Regions from separate parts of the Paenibacillus sp. FSL R5-0345 genome, predicted to be linked through region 3. Evidence: predicted binding sites of a transcription regulator. Region 3 holds the regulator's gene; each other region holds the start of a gene.
The links. The regulator LexA, encoded in region 3, represses DNA repair genes until DNA is damaged. The targets are predictions, from matches to a motif close to CGAACATATGTTCG.
Positions count from the first base shown of each region.

Region 1 (5,900 bases), 1.3 Mb from region 3:
CTGAACTGCAATGATATGAACCCCTTTGCTCTTAGCTGAAAGGCCAGCAAGCAAACCAACCGGTCCGAGTAGAAATCCTCCCACTAATCCTCTTCCTACAGCACTCACAGCACTTTTGGAATGAGTTTCGTCCATTATCTCATAATCCTCTACAGTGTTTTTGTCTAGTGTGATTGTTTTTAAAAAACCAGTTTGCAAATTTACAATTCCAAGAGTAGACATTATTACTTTACCTTCATAGTCACCAGCTATAACTTTATTTTTTGCACCCATCTAATCACTCCTTCTTAAACACATATATTAATCGACAAAATCATTCTACTACACAAAAACTTTTGGCGATATATGGATTTTTATTTAGAATCTGATATTCTGGCATGGTGCAATGCAAACCATATAGCCAACATAAAAAGGGCGCTGTCGCAAAGCCATGAAATGGTTTGGAAGCAGTGCCCTTTTTGCGTATCCAGCTAGACTTCTCTAATGGGGATAGCGCCCGTAACGTTGTAGTAATCGTTGTCCCAATCGCTGTATGCTGGGTTTCCGACCAACATCCCTATAGTTTCATACTATCCCAGAGCTTCTGGAATGCCCCAGATTCGACTTCGAAGAATACCGGTGCCTGACCGTAACGTACAAGTCCTTGACCGAACAGCGTCAGCTCTACCCGGGCGTTGTCTTCCAACTGTAGATAGATGATCTTGCGCTCTTCGCTGTCGTAGATGCCTTGCTCGATAAGTGGCTCTGCTGCCAGTGGTTTAGCCCCGTTGAGTGCCGTCAGGAAGCCGCTAAACGCCTCGTCGACAGCAAGCGGTGTGTACTTCTGTAGTCCATTGTTCCAGCTGTCGAAGCTTTCCCACTGAGCTGAAGTAATTCTGCCCTCAAGATTTAGCTTGCCGAACAGATCAGCACCGCTGTTTACGGTGATGCCGTTCGTATGTTCATACAGTTCGGCGAATACCTCGCCGTTGATTTCCGAATAGGACATAATCAGGAAATTGGAATCATATCCCTTCACAGAATAGATATCCGTCTCTCCGATGTTAGAAGCTAGCTCAATATATTTGTCTTTACCGCTCCATTCATCGATGCCGCCTGTAGTCCGTCCCAGCTTGTCACCGCGCAGAGCGGCAGCGTCGGTGGCGTCGATGCGAGTTGCAGACTGTGTATAAATATTATCTTTATACACGACTAGAGCGATCATATCTGCCTTAACACCAGACTTGGGATCCGGCAGTTCCAGCTTGGGGATGATAATGCTTCTGGATGTATCTGTGCTAGGATTGCCTGCATCACTTGGGCCCGGAGTTACCTGAGCAATCTGTCCTTGGGTGCTCTGACCGTTCAACTGCTGCCATATATTCGGTGCAGCCAAGCCGATTCCGGCAGCAAGCACGATACTTGCCGCGATATAAACCGTTTTGCGTGGACGTTTCCGCTCCTGCTGGTGCACCAGTTTGTCGATCAATTCTTTTTTCATCTCTTCACCTGGTTTCATAGAATCCACCGCTTTCGTATATAATGTTCGAAACTGATCTTCCTTCATTGTGATTCCGCTCCTTCCAGCTCCAGTTTTAACAGTTGCCGTCCCCGCTGAAGTCTCATCTTCACAGCAGACTGACTAATCTGCAGAATCTTGCTGATTTCCTGGATGGGATAATCCTCGTAATAATAAAGATGGATTACAGTTTTATACTTCATGGGCATCGCCATAACTAATTGCAATAGAGCCAATTCTTCGGGGTTGTCTACCGCAATCGGCTCAGCGCTTTCCAGCTTAACCTCACGCTTTCGCCAGCCTCTACCCAGTAATGTTTTACAATGATTGGTGATTACGCGGATCAGCCATGCTTTCTGATGTTCAGCATCTTTGAACTTTGGCACCTTTTCTATCAGTTTGATGAAGGTCTCCTGAGTAGCTTCTTCGGCATCTTGGCGGCTGCCTAGATGGACCAAGGCGATTCGGAACAGCATATCTGCGTAGATTTCGTAACTCTTTATCACATGATTTCCCGGCCGGGTCATGGATCGCTGCATGATTCTATGCCCCCTTTACCTATAACACCATTTAGGACGGCATTTGGTCACATTATGTTCCTGAGAAAATTTTGTTAGACATATAGATCAAGGGTTAGGATCTAAAAAAACGCGGTTGTCTTAGTAGCCATAATCCTGACTGCTGAGACAATCGCGTTTTTATAATAGAAGTTCCCCCTTTACGGGAGACGCTCCTCAATATGTTTATATGTATATTTTGGATCAGAACCTTTTACAGGAGCCATGCTGTATTGATAAATCAGATCCTTCTCTTTTCTATAAAAGTATCTTGCGTTAGGTTCATCTGCAAAGATAACCGTTGTGCTTACTACGGGAGCCTTACCAATCTGGGTATAAACTTTATAAAGATCTTCATTCATATAATCTCTAGCATCTACTAGATAATGAATGATCTCATTGTTCATCTGATTTCGGAAGGAGTGAAGCGCTAAGGAAGCAACTCCATATACAATAATGAGAGTAACAAGAATTATTTTTGTTCTTTTCTTCATTAATTTCCTCCATTTAGATAAAATGTATATATTATAAGATAATATATTAGTTTACACATTAGAAGGGAGGAAAAAAGATGACGCAGCAAGAGGAAAAAATACAGGAGTTGGAGCGACGTATTAAGGTACTCGAGAATCATTCAAGTCCAAAACTGCCAGGGCTAAGAGTCTTATGGTTTATTATTTGGGGTGTTGTGGGTATATTCCTCATTCTAATTCTTATTGGTTTGATTCAATTTGTCGCATAACAGAGCTTATAATTACAAATAAGGCAGCAAATTTCCCGCCGATAGTTAAACCCGTGTAGGTAAAGAATTGCCTGGGTATACTATACTTGCTGCCTTTTTATTATGAGCTTACACAAATCATCTTCAGTCGTCTTTGGGTTCTTGCAATAAAATGGAGAAGGTCCCTGTTTCATGATCCACTTCAATCGACTCGATCCCAACAAAATCCGGAATTTCGGGGTGTACTGCATCTACGTTATAATCTGGATGAGTCATCAATAATTCAATTACTTTAATGGCTTCCATATCGTTCCCCCTTGCGAGAAATTCCACCATAATCATTAATGGTCCTTCATTGCGACTACCCTTATTATCTCCGCAGTCATTATTGAATATGTGTTAATCGTTCTTCGTTTCTTCCCATCACGGCCAATAATTGCCCCTGAAAAACACGTCTTTGGATCTGATCAATCCGCTGTAAAGCCAGCTCGCTTGGCACTTGAAATTCTGCTGCAAGATAGCTAATGGCTTCCTCTCGTTGTTCTGGCAATTTCAAACGGGAGATCATGGAGTAGGGCATAGCTGCATAAAGAATAAAACGCTCGGATTCATCCTCCTGTGCCCGCGTAAAATGTTCTGGCATCAATATATGATTGGTACCATGCCGGAGCAGGTGACAGAGATCGTGGAGAAACTCTAGCCGCTGCAGGCTAGCTGGAAGCCGGTTATCGATAAACATGGTGTACATCCCCGCTGATGCTTCGATACTCTTGCTTCTTACATCCAAATAATGAACCCAAATATTAAGCCGTTCTGCAATATAGGCAATCGAAATTTGCGAAGGCTGAGTAAGGTTTAGACGTTTGTATAAATCTTCCGTCCACTTCTCCAGTGCAGTCATTTGATAATAGGATTTCATGTTATCCACATCATTCACCTCATTCAGAATCAATTATAGGATCGTATGTTCGTATAAATGAACAAAAGAAAAGCCCGAAGGCTATGTAAAGTAAAAAAAATATAAGGACACATAAGAACGAGTGTTCTTGTGTGTCCTTAGCATAATGCAATTAAACACTAATATCAAGTGTTTTTCCTAAATTCGGAGCAACGCTTTTCCCCAGCATTTCCACCATCGTTTGACTCTGGGTTTCAGCCTGATTTTTGGCTATATTCATGACCTGTATCCCCACATTCTGAGCTAAGGATGCTTGACTCATTGCCATTGATAATGCAGCTATATCCATATTGCACCTCCTTCGTGTATATCCTGTATATCGACTCTGTCCATTTAATTCATTAGGTGTTCGGCATTTTGTTTGCCAATTCGCCCAAACGGCTTATCTCCTTTTTACATATCTTGTGCTGTAGTCATTAATCATTAGGAGGAATTAAAAATGGGAATGGAACATTGTGGTTGTAACGTAGGTCCTGTAGTAAGCCCAGCAAACGTAGGTCCGGTGTGTAGTCCTTTTACTTCAACGGGAGCTATTCTGGTACTCTTCATCTTGCTGGTTATCATCACTAAAGCTTGCTTATTCTAAGCTAGCTGATGCACATTGTAGCCCCATCCGGTGTATACCGGATGGGGCTATTCTTTTGGAACATTGTTTACGAAGCTCGTTATTTGAACATAAATTCTACGCGGGTTCCATCCGCATAATCTTCTAGCTGATTACCAACCCAGCTTCCTGCACCGCGATTATCTTTTGGCGTTATGTATTCAATGTCGGCCCCTTCGCCGCCTTCATCACACATGGCCATGGGCCATTCGTCGCGGTCGTAGCCTTTTTTGGTAGGGATCCCTCTTAAGGATTCTTTGCGGTTCTCTTCAGCCTGCTCACGGTTAATGGTACATGTGGCAGATTCCCCTTTGGCAATCGCATCCTGAATGTGCTTAGCGGTCTCAGGATAACGATCTGACGGGAAGATCAGCTGAACAACTTCGGAATCGGATGGAGATGAGGGGGCTGCCGGGTCTCCGTTCTGTTCAAACCAGTAACTGCCCAAGACAAGTAACACAACAATGATGAGACTGGTGATTAATTTTTTTGTTTTCATATCTGCTCCTCCTTTTTTCGCGCTTAAAATAGTATATCTTATATCATAATGTAGTGCGATTTAATATACTTAGGAAAAACAAGAGGAGGACGCAATTGGAAATGGAGTATTTAATTACTATAGAGGATCAGACGCTTATCGCCTCAGCTGAAGATATTATTACTAGACGTTATGAATGGGAAAGGCATCATGTGGGGGCGGCACTTCGTACTAAGACAGGGGAGATTTTTACCGCAGTACATGTAGAAGCGAGCATGGGGCGGATTACGGTCTGTGCAGAAGCAATGGTGATTGGAAAAGCGATCTCCGAAGGCTATAAGGAATTTGATACGATAGTTGCGGTAAGGCATTCTGATCCGGATAGCGAGGAAAGAGAGATTAAAGTAGTCTCCCCCTGCGGGATGTGCCGTGAGTTAATTGCTGATTACGGGAAGGATTGTAAGGTTATTGTATCCGAGGAAGGCCGGTTAGCCAAATATGAGATCACCGAATTACTGCCGCTGAGATATACGAGGTAAGTCGGGGAATCACCGGGAGCCGTTATTTTATAACTTCATGTCCATTCGCTGAGTTCATGTCACTATTGTCCCCATACTATAACTTAAAAAAGTTAAAAGGGTGTGAGAGTGGATGGAACAGCGCAGCCTTCGAAATATGGTGGATTCGGCATCGAGGTTTGTGAGTGATGTTCAGTGGCAGATAGCGTATCGTAAATTGCAAATGACACCGGCGGATTCGGAAACGGTACCTTCGGCTCAGAAATTGTTGAATACCCTTTATTTTCTGCAAGGAAAAGGATGGATTAGTGGACAACATGATTATTTGGAGAGCGCGGATGAATTCAACGGGAAGCTGAAAAATACCAGCGGGCAATACGCTGCCCTTCACGGCTACGAGCTGGGGGCAATCAATAATCAGACGGCGGCGCTAATAGACAATCAGCGGGATTGGGTTGTTAGCAGCGCTATTCGCTGGTATAAAGCTGGTGGAATCATAACGATTAGCTATCACGCTCAGCTGCCAGGAACAGCGCCGGCTTGGGCTAACGTATCTACGAGCATAA
Region 1 is NZ_CP009281.1:5,010,739-5,016,638, reverse strand. Features, by position in the region: gene R50345_RS22230 (hypothetical protein) at 1-273, opposite strand, end outside; gene R50345_RS22225 (hypothetical protein) at 557-1,546, opposite strand; gene R50345_RS22220 (RNA polymerase sigma factor) at 1,543-2,037, opposite strand; gene R50345_RS22215 (hypothetical protein) at 2,217-2,549, opposite strand; gene R50345_RS31430 (hypothetical protein) at 2,627-2,797, shown strand; gene R50345_RS31425 (hypothetical protein) at 2,921-3,112, opposite strand; gene R50345_RS22210 (ImmA/IrrE family metallo-endopeptidase) at 3,162-3,695, opposite strand; gene R50345_RS30940 (YjfB family protein) at 3,847-4,023, opposite strand; gene R50345_RS31420 (hypothetical protein) at 4,174-4,320, shown strand; gene R50345_RS22205 (NucA/NucB deoxyribonuclease domain-containing protein) at 4,400-4,837, opposite strand; gene R50345_RS22200 (cytidine deaminase) at 4,939-5,355, shown strand; gene R50345_RS22195 (glycosyl hydrolase) at 5,468-5,900, shown strand, end outside.
Region 1: a site for LexA is predicted at 3,734-3,747, ahead of R50345_RS22210 (ImmA/IrrE family metallo-endopeptidase). Genes of this name have one in related genera too.

Region 2 (5,900 bases), 1.4 Mb from region 3:
GAAGTAAGCTGACTGTTCACATATAGGTAATGGATTTTAATCCGTAAAAGGAGTCCTCATTTGAGGTCTCCTTTTGCGGATTTTTTGTTATGTTCTGAAAAAAAGTTGAATTCGGGATTAACAAGGTTTGTCCACTTAGTCCGAAAAGTTGCCAAAACAGCACGAAATTCATGAATAGCGACTCCTGAGTCCGAATGTAATCCAGAAAGTATAAGCCGCTGTAATGCGGCTTATACTTTATTTTGAAGGAAGTCACGATCAAGCTTAATTTTGGCTCTCGGGTACATCACTACTCAGAAAATTGTAAGTTAATATCGCCGTTATTTGTATAAGCAGATAGTTTTTTTGAACCATTCTCTTTATTGGCAGGCAAATTGCTATCACCTTTCTTTACCTTGCTTAAGATCGCGAAATCATCATATGACCCTGAAATTGAACCGCTAATATTTCCGTTTTTTGTTTCAAGGGTTATAGCCGTCCCTACATTCAATTTGTCCAGTTGGATATTTCCGTTATTTATGTTTACTTCCACTGTCCCTAAAAACATGATTGTTGGTAATACGATACTTTCATTTGATGTTTTTAAACTCAAATTTTTTAAAGTTGCATCAGGTATCCATACCTGAATAGTTCTGGTTACTTGCGAGCCTTTTCCTCCGATATAGTCGTTCCATTCCTTATTACTGTCACTTACCATTGACAGTTCTTTATCGTCAGATAGATCAATCTTGTAAAAATCTTTCTCACTTTCATAGTAAACAATATGAATTTGTTCATCTTTAGATTGGAGGATATTTATTTTTTTGTCTTTTACATCAATTGTTAAGGTATCAATCTTTTGGGCAGGTATGGTGTAATTTTTTTCCTCCATGGAAGTGGAGTCGGAGGAACATCCTGCTAATGATATCAATAGTGTCACCAATATGCCTATAGTAGTTAGTAATTTTTTTGCAGTACTTTTCATTATAAAACGCTCCTTCGTTAAATCATTTTTCTTTTAAATATAGCCTGTCCTACGAATGCCAATCTTAAGCTGTTATGCAGACAAGTTCCGATATGCAACAAAGCATTAGAGTTGAACAAATAATATTGAAAAAGTCTACCAAATATGTTGCAAGGGTTGGATTGGAATAAATACACAAAATGATAGTCACTAAAGTAGGATCTGTCAGCCGACCATACCAATATGACTGCATAGACAGCAATACATGTTTGATAATCCTTTGATACATGGTTTAGTTCTTCATGTTTGCCTTCCTTTCTGGTAATAAATTCATTTTGTATTTCGTTGCGTTTATCAGTCGCATATGTTTTAATCATCATAAACTTTTGTGTTACAAAAAGGTCAAGAGGGTAGATATGAACAACTATTTTACAATTAAGCAAGCGGCAGAGATCGTAGAGATGACCACTGAGACCTTGCGGCACTATGATCGTATTGGATTAGTCAAGCCTTGCCATAAAGATGAAATGTCGGGATATCGATACTATTCCGAGCAGGAGCTCGTAAAGCTGCAAACCATTGAACTGCTCAAAGCAATGGATCTTACTTTAATGGATATTAAAGATATTTTGCAGCAGAATGATCTCTCTAAAGTAATTGCATTTCTAAAACAAGCAGAAAAAAGAGCAGACGATAAAATTGCTCGTCTGCAGTATGCAAAATCGAAAATTAAACGTGCCTATCTACATTATGAAAATAAGTTCCACGACGGTTATAGTCAAAGTGAAAATTACTTTGTCAGACACATAGAGGAAAGGGTAATTATGCTTTCAAATAAAATGGAAAGCCCCACACTTAAGAATTTATGGGATTACCACAGACATTTCTATCAACAAATTGAAACGTCTCTGCATTCAGAATTTCTGTTTGAAGATATGGCAGGAATGTTCACGACTGAAGGAATAACACGATTATTTGCTGTTTGCTTGAAATATCCGTCTTTAGAGGGGCTGACTGTGCTACCAGAAGGGGACTATCTGTGTGCAATTTGTACCGAAGAGAATAAGAATGCTGTATTACAAAATTTACTTGAAAGGGCAAAGACGGAATACGATGTGTGTCCAGATTTTGTTCTTCATAACATTATTGTGACTGGAATATTGCAGTGGGATTATCAGATACAACTGTTCATTAAGAAACGCTCATGTTAGATTGGAAGTCGCTAATTTAGCGGCTTTTTTTGATTAAAGAATCATGTTTCTTGCCCCTGACTGAGGACAAGAACGTTATACTTCGCCGATTAGAAAAATATTTAACTATAGTTAAATGTTATCTATTAAGCTAACTGGCAGATAACGCTATAAGCCTCTTAGGATTAGTATGCGTTAGTTCAACGATAACAGCGGCAGTCTAAGACTTTATTTATCAAGTTTTGGTCTGCCGCTGCTTCTTTTAATGGATCAGTCTAAACGTTATTTTTCAATAGCTGAAGATTTTTCAATTCAGAAACGGCGTTAAATCAACGACTCCAGTCTTTAGGGTGTTCATAGGGAAGAAGTTGCTATAGGACTCAAACGAAACTAAACAGCGAAAAAAGCCTAGATTTTGACCGTTGCGGACTCCACAGGCGCTATTGACCTCAAACTAGCCGAGATGGGGGACTTTCGCGACGAATAGCTTCACTGGAGTCCGAAAAGTTGCCAGAACAGCTCGAAATTCATGAATAACGACTCCTGAGTCCGCAAGTAATTAATGTAGCTAGCAGAAGCAAAAATGTTGAGTGTTGAACGCAGAATGTTGATGGAGAACCTCGAACCCTAACTCTACGCTCCAAACAGAAAGTATCGAACGTTGCGCACCGGGTATTAACAAACTAGAAATACTAAACAGCAAGTCAACAAAATACGTTAGTTGCTGTTTATTTCGTAGTTTTTTTATTGTAAATCATTAGAAAATACTAGCAAACGCATGTTCTGATTTGTGCAGTTATGCTATACTGAGGGGACGAGGAACGACTGAACTTTTTCATTTGAACATCATCACACGGTGAGTATTTCACCTTGTATCATATACATTTTCTCCGCTACGGAAGGAGTCTATCATTTATGTCGGTAACCTTTTTACTAGGCCGCTCAGGCAGTGGCAAGACAACAAAAATATGGGAGTCTATCTCTTCTTCATTAGAGAAGGAGCCTCTTGGCGCACCGATCATTATTCTAGTACCAGAGCAAGGTTCCTTTGGAGCAGAACGGGGGCTTCTCACCGTAGGGAATGTGAAGGGGAGCATTCGGGCGCAGACACTAAGCTTTTCTCGGCTTGCCTATCGGGTGAAACAGGAAACTGGGGGTAGCGCTAGCCTGCCTATCAGTGAAGAAGGCAAAAAGATGTTAATTTATAAAATTATCCGCCGTCGCAAAGAGGAACTGAAATTGTTCGGTGCCTCAGCAGACAGACCGGGTTTTGTGGAACGGCTGAATCAACTGCATACGGAGATGAAGCGTTGTTGCTTGGCTTCCACTGATTTAGAGGAACAGTTGTCTGCAATGCGAGGCGCTATTGCAAGAAGCCCTATTCTTGAAGGAAAGCTGGATGATTTACAGGTGGTATTCAGCGATTTAGAGAAGGAGATGTCGCGTCTCTACATCGATGAAGAGGATCGTTTAGCGGAACTAGCTGAGCATATTCCTGATTCCTCCTACATTCGTGGAGCGGAGATTTGGGTAGATGGGTTCCATGGCTTTACCCCACAGGAATTCGTAGTGCTTAGAGAATTAATGCAGCAAGCATCGAAGTTGACCGTCTCACTTACACTTGATCGCTCCTATCCCTATGGAGATCAGTTGAATGAGCTTGAATTATTTCACCCAACTGCGGTTACTTACATTAAACTGCGTGGAATAGCTGAAGAGCTGGGCATGGATGTGTGGGACGAGCTTTTGGAGCCAGCGGTTCTTCCGCGTTTTGAAGAAAGTCCTGCTCTTGCTCATCTCGAAAGGGGATATGACCGTCGAAAGGTCTGGTTTGGTGCAGATGAACTGGCAAATGAAGCAATATCTATAGGTGCAGCAGTTTCTCACAGAGCAGAGGTTGAGGGAGCGCTGCGTGAAATGATCAGGCTGGCACGAGATGAAGGTGCAAAATATGGTGAAATGGCCGTATTAATGCGTAATATTGGAGATTACGAACAGCTGATTAAACCGTTGTTCCAAGATTATGGAGTGCCATTTTTTCTGGACCAGAAGGTAAATGAGCTGCATCATCCATTGGTAGAGTTTGTACGTTCCGCATTGGATGTAGTGCGTCGACGCTGGCGCTTCGAGGATGTTTTCCGCTGCGTAAAGACAGAGCTTTTGCTGCCGCTGGACGGGAGTATTACGCGTGAGGATATGGATGATTTAGAGAATTATGTGCTGGCTTGTGGGATTCAAGGGTATCGCTGGACGGATGGCCGTTCTTGGAAAGGAATTCCTAGCTTGTCGCTGGAAGGCGGCAGACAGATGGATGAAGAACTGCTTGCTACGATGGAACGATGCCGTGCCAGTATAACGGGTCCTCTATTTGCTTTTGAGAAACGGATACAGAAGAGTAGAAGCGGTCTTGAACTTTGTACCGCCGTGTACAAGCTGCTGGATGAGACGGATGTTGCTCGAAAGCTGGAGAAACTTAGTGTTGATTCTATGGAGAAGGGGCAACCCGAGAAGGCTAGAGAACATAGTCAGCTGTGGGGTGCAGTGCTTGATCTGCTTGATCAGATCGTTGAAATGATGGGCAACGAAAGACTTGAATTTGATGTGTTCACCGGAGTCCTAGAGACAGGACTTGCTGAGCTTAAGATGGGACTTGTTCCTCCCGCGCTCGATCAAGTACTGGTTGGTAACATGGATCGGACTCGACCAACGGGAGTTAAATACGCTTTTTTGCTTGGATTTAATGAAGGTGTTGTGCCTGCGCAGTTTAAGGAAGATGGAATTCTCTCGGAAGGCGAACGCTCTGTGCTTGAGAACGCCGGTATGGAGCTTGCTCCTGGTGCTTCTCGTAAGCTGCTGGACGAGCGGTTTTTGATCTATAATGCGCTAACGACAGGAAGTCGAAAGCTCTGGATTAGCTACGCCACTGCTGATGATGAGGGCAAGGCGCTTCTTCCCTCTGAGGTAATCCGTCATTTGCATAGAATGTTCCCAAGGGTTCATGAGCACATCCTATCCACACTTCCCTCTGCGGGACTACCAGATGAAGTCAGAGATTCCATTCACCTGGGTTACATTGGTCATCCAGAACAGAGTCTTCGTGCATTGATTATGCAGCTACGCCAGTGGCGTCAAGGGACCGAGATACCTGTATTGTGGTGGGATGTTTATAATTGGTTTGCGTCTGATGAGAAACGAAGCCTCGAACTGAAACGTCTGCTCAGTTCATTGTTTTATCGTAATGAGGGAACGAAGCTAAAGCGAGGTACTAGCCTGCGATTGTATGGGGGATCGACACTGCGTGGCAGTGTGTCCCGGATGGAGAAGTTTGTTGCTTGCTCCTTCTCCCATTTTGCATCCTATGGACTTAGATTGAAGGAACGCCAGCTATATAAGCTGCAAGCACCTGATATTGGACAACTGTTCCATGCTGCGTTAAGTGACATGGCGGTAAGACTGAAAGAAGAGGGCCGCGGCTGGGGAAGCTTGTCTCCAGAGGAATGTCGGCGTGAGGCAAGTGAAACGGTAGAACGTTTATCGCCGATGCTACAGGGTGAAATTCTGATGAGCTCTAAACGTTACGGATACATTTCCCGCAAGCTAAAAAACATTGTTGGACGTGCTTCTGTGATTCTGGGCGAGCATGCCCGCCGAGGTAGCTTTGAGCCGGTAGGGCTGGAGCTGGATTTTGGACCGGATAAGGAGTTGCCTCCTTTAAGAATTACGCTGCCGAATGGCTGTGTGATGGAGGTTGTTGGACGGATTGACCG
Region 2 is NZ_CP009281.1:5,136,720-5,142,619, reverse strand. Features, by position in the region: gene R50345_RS22780 (class I SAM-dependent rRNA methyltransferase) at 1-7, shown strand, start outside; gene R50345_RS30440 (DUF4097 family beta strand repeat-containing protein) at 290-964, opposite strand; gene R50345_RS22765 (MerR family transcriptional regulator) at 1,360-2,154, shown strand; gene addB (helicase-exonuclease AddAB subunit AddB) at 3,049-5,900, shown strand, end outside.
Region 2: a site for LexA is predicted at 2,905-2,918, ahead of addB (helicase-exonuclease AddAB subunit AddB). Genes of this name have one in related genera too.

Region 3 (5,900 bases):
TGTTCTAAAGAAATATAGAAGGCTTCGATGTTCTGACCGGCAAGCGTGGTACCCATCGGCTCTATCGTCCCCGAAATCATTACTGGCAATTTGATGCCTGTCTTCTCAAACGCATTACGTATGCCTATACTTCCAGCCTTCACGTTCAAAGTATCCTGAGAGGTCTCTAGTAGTAACGCATCCACTTGACCATCAATCAATGCGACTGCCTGTTCCTCGTAGCTATCAACGAGCTCTTGGAAAGTGACTCCTCCTGTAACAGAGAGCGTCTTTGTTGTAGGCCCCATTGCGCCTACGACATATCGAGGACGATCAGGTGTATCATATTTATCAACGGCATTGCGAGCTAGCTTCGCTGCAACCAGATTAATTTCGCGTGCCCGTTGCGGAATATCATATTCGGCAAGTACAACAGACGTTGCACCAAAGGTATTCGTTTCTATGAGGTCAGCACCTGCTTCGAGATACTGCTCATGAATCGTCTGAATCACTTCTGGACGGGTTAATACTAGCATTTCATTACAACCGTCCAATTCTTCCCCACCAAAATCCTCACCTGTCAGAGGCACCTGTTGGATCATTGTGCCCATTGCACCGTCTAGAATTAATATTCTTTGTTGTAAGCTTTCCTCAAGTGTATATTTAGCCAACGTATAGTCCCCCCAGTAAAACATTAGAGTAAGTTTAGCAGAATAAAGGAATTTCGGAAAGCCTTCCTTTCCACTCTGCATTATCTGTAATTATAGGATATCATTACTATTCTTTTAATTATGGTTTCACAGAGAGTTCCTTATTAGGCATAGAATGCTGAGTTCTAGCAGTTACGTGTGATGTAACAATATATTGTCCTTCTTTCTCAAGTGTTCCTTCTGCTTGATAGACTCCATCACCAACTAGCTTCCCTTTAAGTTCAATTTTCTGTTCATTATCATTTTTACTCACAATTTCGAATAGAACCTCTTTCGCATCATCCACCGCCAAGTTATCTTGCGTCACCACAGCCTCAAAGGTCACCTTCTGATTTACAACAACCTCTTCAGGACTCCAATGTAACTCAACTTTGATAGGTTCCATAGACATGTCCATGTTCATGTTCATATTATGTATTCCAGAATGTTTGGTTTGGTCTGATGAACATCCTCCCAGAACTAAAAGTGTTGCACCTAATAATAAAGGAACGATTGTTCTTGAAATCTTCATATAGAGTCCTCCCAGCCGATTTGAGTACTAAGAATCTACCAATTCATGTTATACATTCTCCATCTATTATACACATTATTATTGGTTTTTCAGTATTTCATATCAATTCAGCTTAACTCTTGTGACTAAAATCATATACTAGATAATTTCATCAATTTTAAAAAGCAATATGTAGATATAAAGAAAGACAGTAAGCCTCCTAGTAACCCAGGAACCTACTGCCTTCTTAAGGCTCAATGATTCAAAGCCTCTTACTCTACTTTATAAAGATTGGACTAATGAAAGAAGCTCTCCAAGATGTTTGATTTCATAATCCGGCTGAATTTCCGGATCCGGCTGTTTGCCTTTTCTATTAATCCAAACCGTAGTCAAACCTGTTGCCAACCCACCACGAATATCCGTTGTAAGCTTATCACCGACCATAACCCCTTGCTCAGGTGCAATATCTAGAAGCTCTAGAGCATGCAGAAAAATATCCTTATCCGGCTTTCCTTTGCCGAAGCTTCCGGAAATTACGATATGATCAAAGAAAGGAACGATTTCAGGTACACCATCTAGTTTCTCTTGTTGCAATGCAGGGCATCCGTTAGTCAAAAGCAATAACTTCACTTTTCCCTTCAGTTCTTCGAGCACCTGAATTGTTTCTTCATAGATGTAAGGCCGATTTCTACGCTCTGCTGCAAATTTGGCTGCTAATGTCTCAGCAAGAACTTCGTCCTCTACACCAAGTGCTGCAAGACCACGACGCCACGCCTCTTTACGGTAGCCCGGTGCAAGCTGCTCCAATTGACGGAATTCCGGTTGTTCACCTGCAGTAAAGTTCCCCCAAAGTGCTTCAAACGGATTAATCCCAATCATTTTTGTAAATGGGTTCGTTTCGTATGATTCATATAGTGCTATGGCTTCTTTACGCACCGCAAGTTCCAGTTCTTGTGGATCAATCGTATCCCCAGCGGCTTCACATGCAGAACGAAATGCTTCATTGACGCTCCGATCATCCCAGAGCAGTGTATCATCAAGGTCAAATAGTACAGCGGAAATTGGCATTACAGGTCTCCCTCTCCCATGGCTGGTTAATTTCTATTCGTGAACTACTTCAATTTGGTGAGCTTTTGCGAATGCTTCCAGTCGAGTCCCCATCGCAGTTGTATCATAACGATTCATAAGTCTGGTAAAAATCCATTTCGTGCGTTTGCCTTTATGCTTAATAACAACAGCTCCACGCGAAAGGATAATTTTCTCAATATCAGAAGCTGGTAAATAGCGTTCGCGATTGAATTTTATAGTGGATAGTCTAGCATTCTCCACCTTCAAATACGGACGTCGGAAAAACAGAAGTGCTGCTAGTAAGTAGTACAAAACGACTCCTAGCCAATTCATCAGCATACCATTGCCTTTGGCCTGATCTACCGAACCAATCATCCAAAACATAGTACCAAGCACTAATAACACTACTGGAAATGCAATGTTACGGCCTTTAAAGGTTTCACTGTTCTTGCCAGGAGATTTGGATTTTGATGCGTAAATCGTTTCCTTCCCCTGTTTCTTTCTTTGCTTGTTAATTTGCTGTGTGTTACGTTGAACCATTCTTTCCCAAGAACGGGCCATATGCGTTCCCCCTAGTCATCCAGTAGTATCTATGAAAAGGAACAGGGTGTTAATGCTTAAGCCCCTTGTTACCTTGTTCATGCTCATCATTATCGACCAATTCAATCGTATTCAATTGTGCTCGGAAGTTATTGCGAATATTCCCCAAATAGATTTCACGAAGCTTGGCGCGTTCCGCCGTTTCCTCTTGATTAAGGCCTACGCTCTTCTGTTTGCGTGCCAATTCGTTAATACGCGCGACCAACTCATCAATGTTCAAAACTTTCCCTCCCCATATAAATTAATTCTAACTCTGCCATGAGAAAAAGAGCTTGTCAAGGTTTACTCCCTGCAAGCTCTTTATGTCCTTCTATTATGTTCTTAGAATATTAATAAATAGGTAAACTGAGAATATCTCCAGCATTAATCTGACTGCCTTTAATGCCATTGGATTTTTTAATTCCTTCTATATATACAGCCGTCTTCATATCCGATGGTTTATTCTCAAGAGCAATACTCCAAAGTGTATCTCCGCGTTCAACCACTACGCGCTTCTCATCCTTCATTAAAGTAGTAGATCCTGCAAATACATTACCTACTACTGTGAGTCCTGATAGTACGAGCACAATGATCAATGTAAGTTTAATAACAAAATCTCTCCGGAACAAACGCATCAATCCTTCAAGCAAAAGCGCTGTAATCTCTTTAATCTGAGCTGAATAACGGGTAACAGGATTATGTCCTAAAGATTCAACCACGGGGGCTTTATCGTAGATGCTACGGTATGTACTGTATTTTAACATGAATATCATCCTCCAAACACTTGTTCTTACTTTTGAAATTATAATAACACGAACATGTGTTTTGTTCAATACTATTTCAGAACAATTGTTCTCTTTTTTTTGAAAAGAGTAAATCACCCTATCATCTATAAAAAGAATCCAGCTGATCATTGTTTTAAAGTTCGCTTTATCAATACGAGACTACCATTTATTAACTCTTTCGAATTAATATTTATAATAGTTAGAACTTATGTTTGTGCGAACGGTAGTTCTATGTTATAATTTTCCCAAACATTACTATATGGGGTTGATTCCAATGTCAAAGATTTCAAGTCGCCAGCTGGCGATCCTGGAATTTATACGTAGCGAAGTCCGCAGCAAGGGTTATCCTCCTTCCGTTCGGGAGATTGGAGAAGCTGTTGGTCTTGCTTCCAGCTCCACAGTTCACGGTCATTTGGATCGGCTAGAGAAGAAGGGACTTATCCGTCGAGATCCAACGAAGCCACGTGCAATAGAATTGCTTGGCCAAGAGGATTCCGAGAATGTCCATCAATTCGCACAAACCGTCGCACGCATTCCTGTCGTAGGTAAGGTTACCGCCGGGGTTCCTATCACTGCTACTGAGAATATTGAAGACTACTTCCCGCTTCCAACTCACTATGTAGGAGATAACAAAGTATTTATGTTATCGGTTCAAGGTGACAGCATGGTCGAAGCTGGGATAATGAATGGTGACTATGTTATTGTCCGTCAACAACAGACAGCTGATAACGGAGATATCGTTGTAGCTATGACCGAAGAAGATGAAGCAACCGTTAAGACCTTTTATAAAGAACGTGATCATATACGTCTTCAGCCGGAGAATCCGGCGTACGAGCCTCTTCGCCTTAATCGCGTGACCATTCTCGGCAGAGTTATCGGATTATTTCGAGATATCCACTAAGTATGCACTCCTACCAAGCCAAAACGGATACCGTCCATTAAAGGATGGTATCCGTTTCTACGAGAAGCATAATGATACTGTTTACTGTAATATCAAAAGCTGTTCCACAAATGTGGAACAGCTTTTTTTTATTTTCTAACTCAAATTATCCATACTAGAACACGCGTTCGCATACGCTAAAATGGCCATTTTCTATTAATAACCGTTTAGGCTTTCTGCTCATATCCTATTAGAAAGGAGTGTTGCGCAATGCCAAATTACCGAATTATTGTAGATCTGACCCAGCGTATGCTGTATCTTCTTGATAACAACATTGTGATCAGAGGTTTCCCCGTCGGAATCGGTAAAATGTTAACCCAATCACCCTTGGGTGACTTCACTATTATTAACAAAGAACCCGATCCAGGTGGTCCATTTGGGGTCTTTTGGATGGGTCTATCTAAGCCTCACTATGGAATACATGGAAATAATGATCCCTCCTCGATAGGTCACGAAGTTTCCCACGGTTGTATTCGGATGTACAATGCGGATGTGCTAGCACTAGCTGCGATTGTTCCGATTGGAACACAAGTAACGATCAGGAATTAAATCTATCCATAAATAAACACACCTCACTCATGGTTCAATGAATGGGGTGTGTTTGTATTTAAGAATTTTTTTGGGCGTAATAGGAATTATGTGGTTATATGTCGAATAATGTTAACAGGATTTCAAATAGAAAGGAAGTGTCTGGTTTTGAACAACTCCAAAATAAGAACCCTCGTCGATTTTAAAGTCGATGCACTTGTTAAACTCTCAGGATTATTGTTAAATAACGATCAAGCTAGTGGAAAAAAAGTAAATCTACTCACCTCATTTGGCAGTATTCAAGGGACGATCTCCCCTTCCGCCTCCAATAAAGAGGATGTTTTTGACTTAAAATCTCTAATGGATGATGTCATTGTAGATGAATACATATCTTATTTAGGTGCGGAACATCCCGATAAAAATTTCAGCTATAACTTTGTAGTCCTCAATGATGTTTCTGTAAGACCCTATGCTAACTATGAATCATCGATCGAATACAAGCAGCTAATTGTGTATACCGATCAAATTACGGCTTTCAATTTCTTATAATTTTGACCTATTTACATTAATAACTCTCATCTAAGCACTCAGTAACTGCCCAAGCATGCATTAAAGGCGGATCTCTGGGTGCTTTTTTTGCTAATGCTGTAATTGTTCCTATTTTTCAACGAATTTCACTTTTAGCAGATACTAGTCGAGAAGATTTAGGCATATCTTTCATTAAGTAATAAATCTTGCTCTGCTGAGATAACTAGGAGGTGTGATTCCATGCTGATTTTCTTGATGTACATATTCGGTATTATAGGAGTTGTCTTAATTCT
Region 3 is NZ_CP009281.1:3,744,786-3,750,685, forward strand. Features, by position in the region: gene metH (methionine synthase) at 1-590, opposite strand, end outside; gene R50345_RS16580 (FixH family protein) at 769-1,200, opposite strand; gene R50345_RS16585 (HAD family hydrolase) at 1,462-2,247, opposite strand; gene R50345_RS16590 (hypothetical protein) at 2,281-2,808, opposite strand; gene R50345_RS16595 (DUF896 domain-containing protein) at 2,858-3,067, opposite strand; gene R50345_RS16600 (LysM peptidoglycan-binding domain-containing protein) at 3,177-3,590, opposite strand; gene lexA (transcriptional repressor LexA) at 3,886-4,512, shown strand; gene R50345_RS16610 (L,D-transpeptidase) at 4,762-5,100, shown strand; gene R50345_RS16615 (hypothetical protein) at 5,248-5,628, shown strand; gene R50345_RS16620 (hypothetical protein) at 5,848-5,900, shown strand, end outside.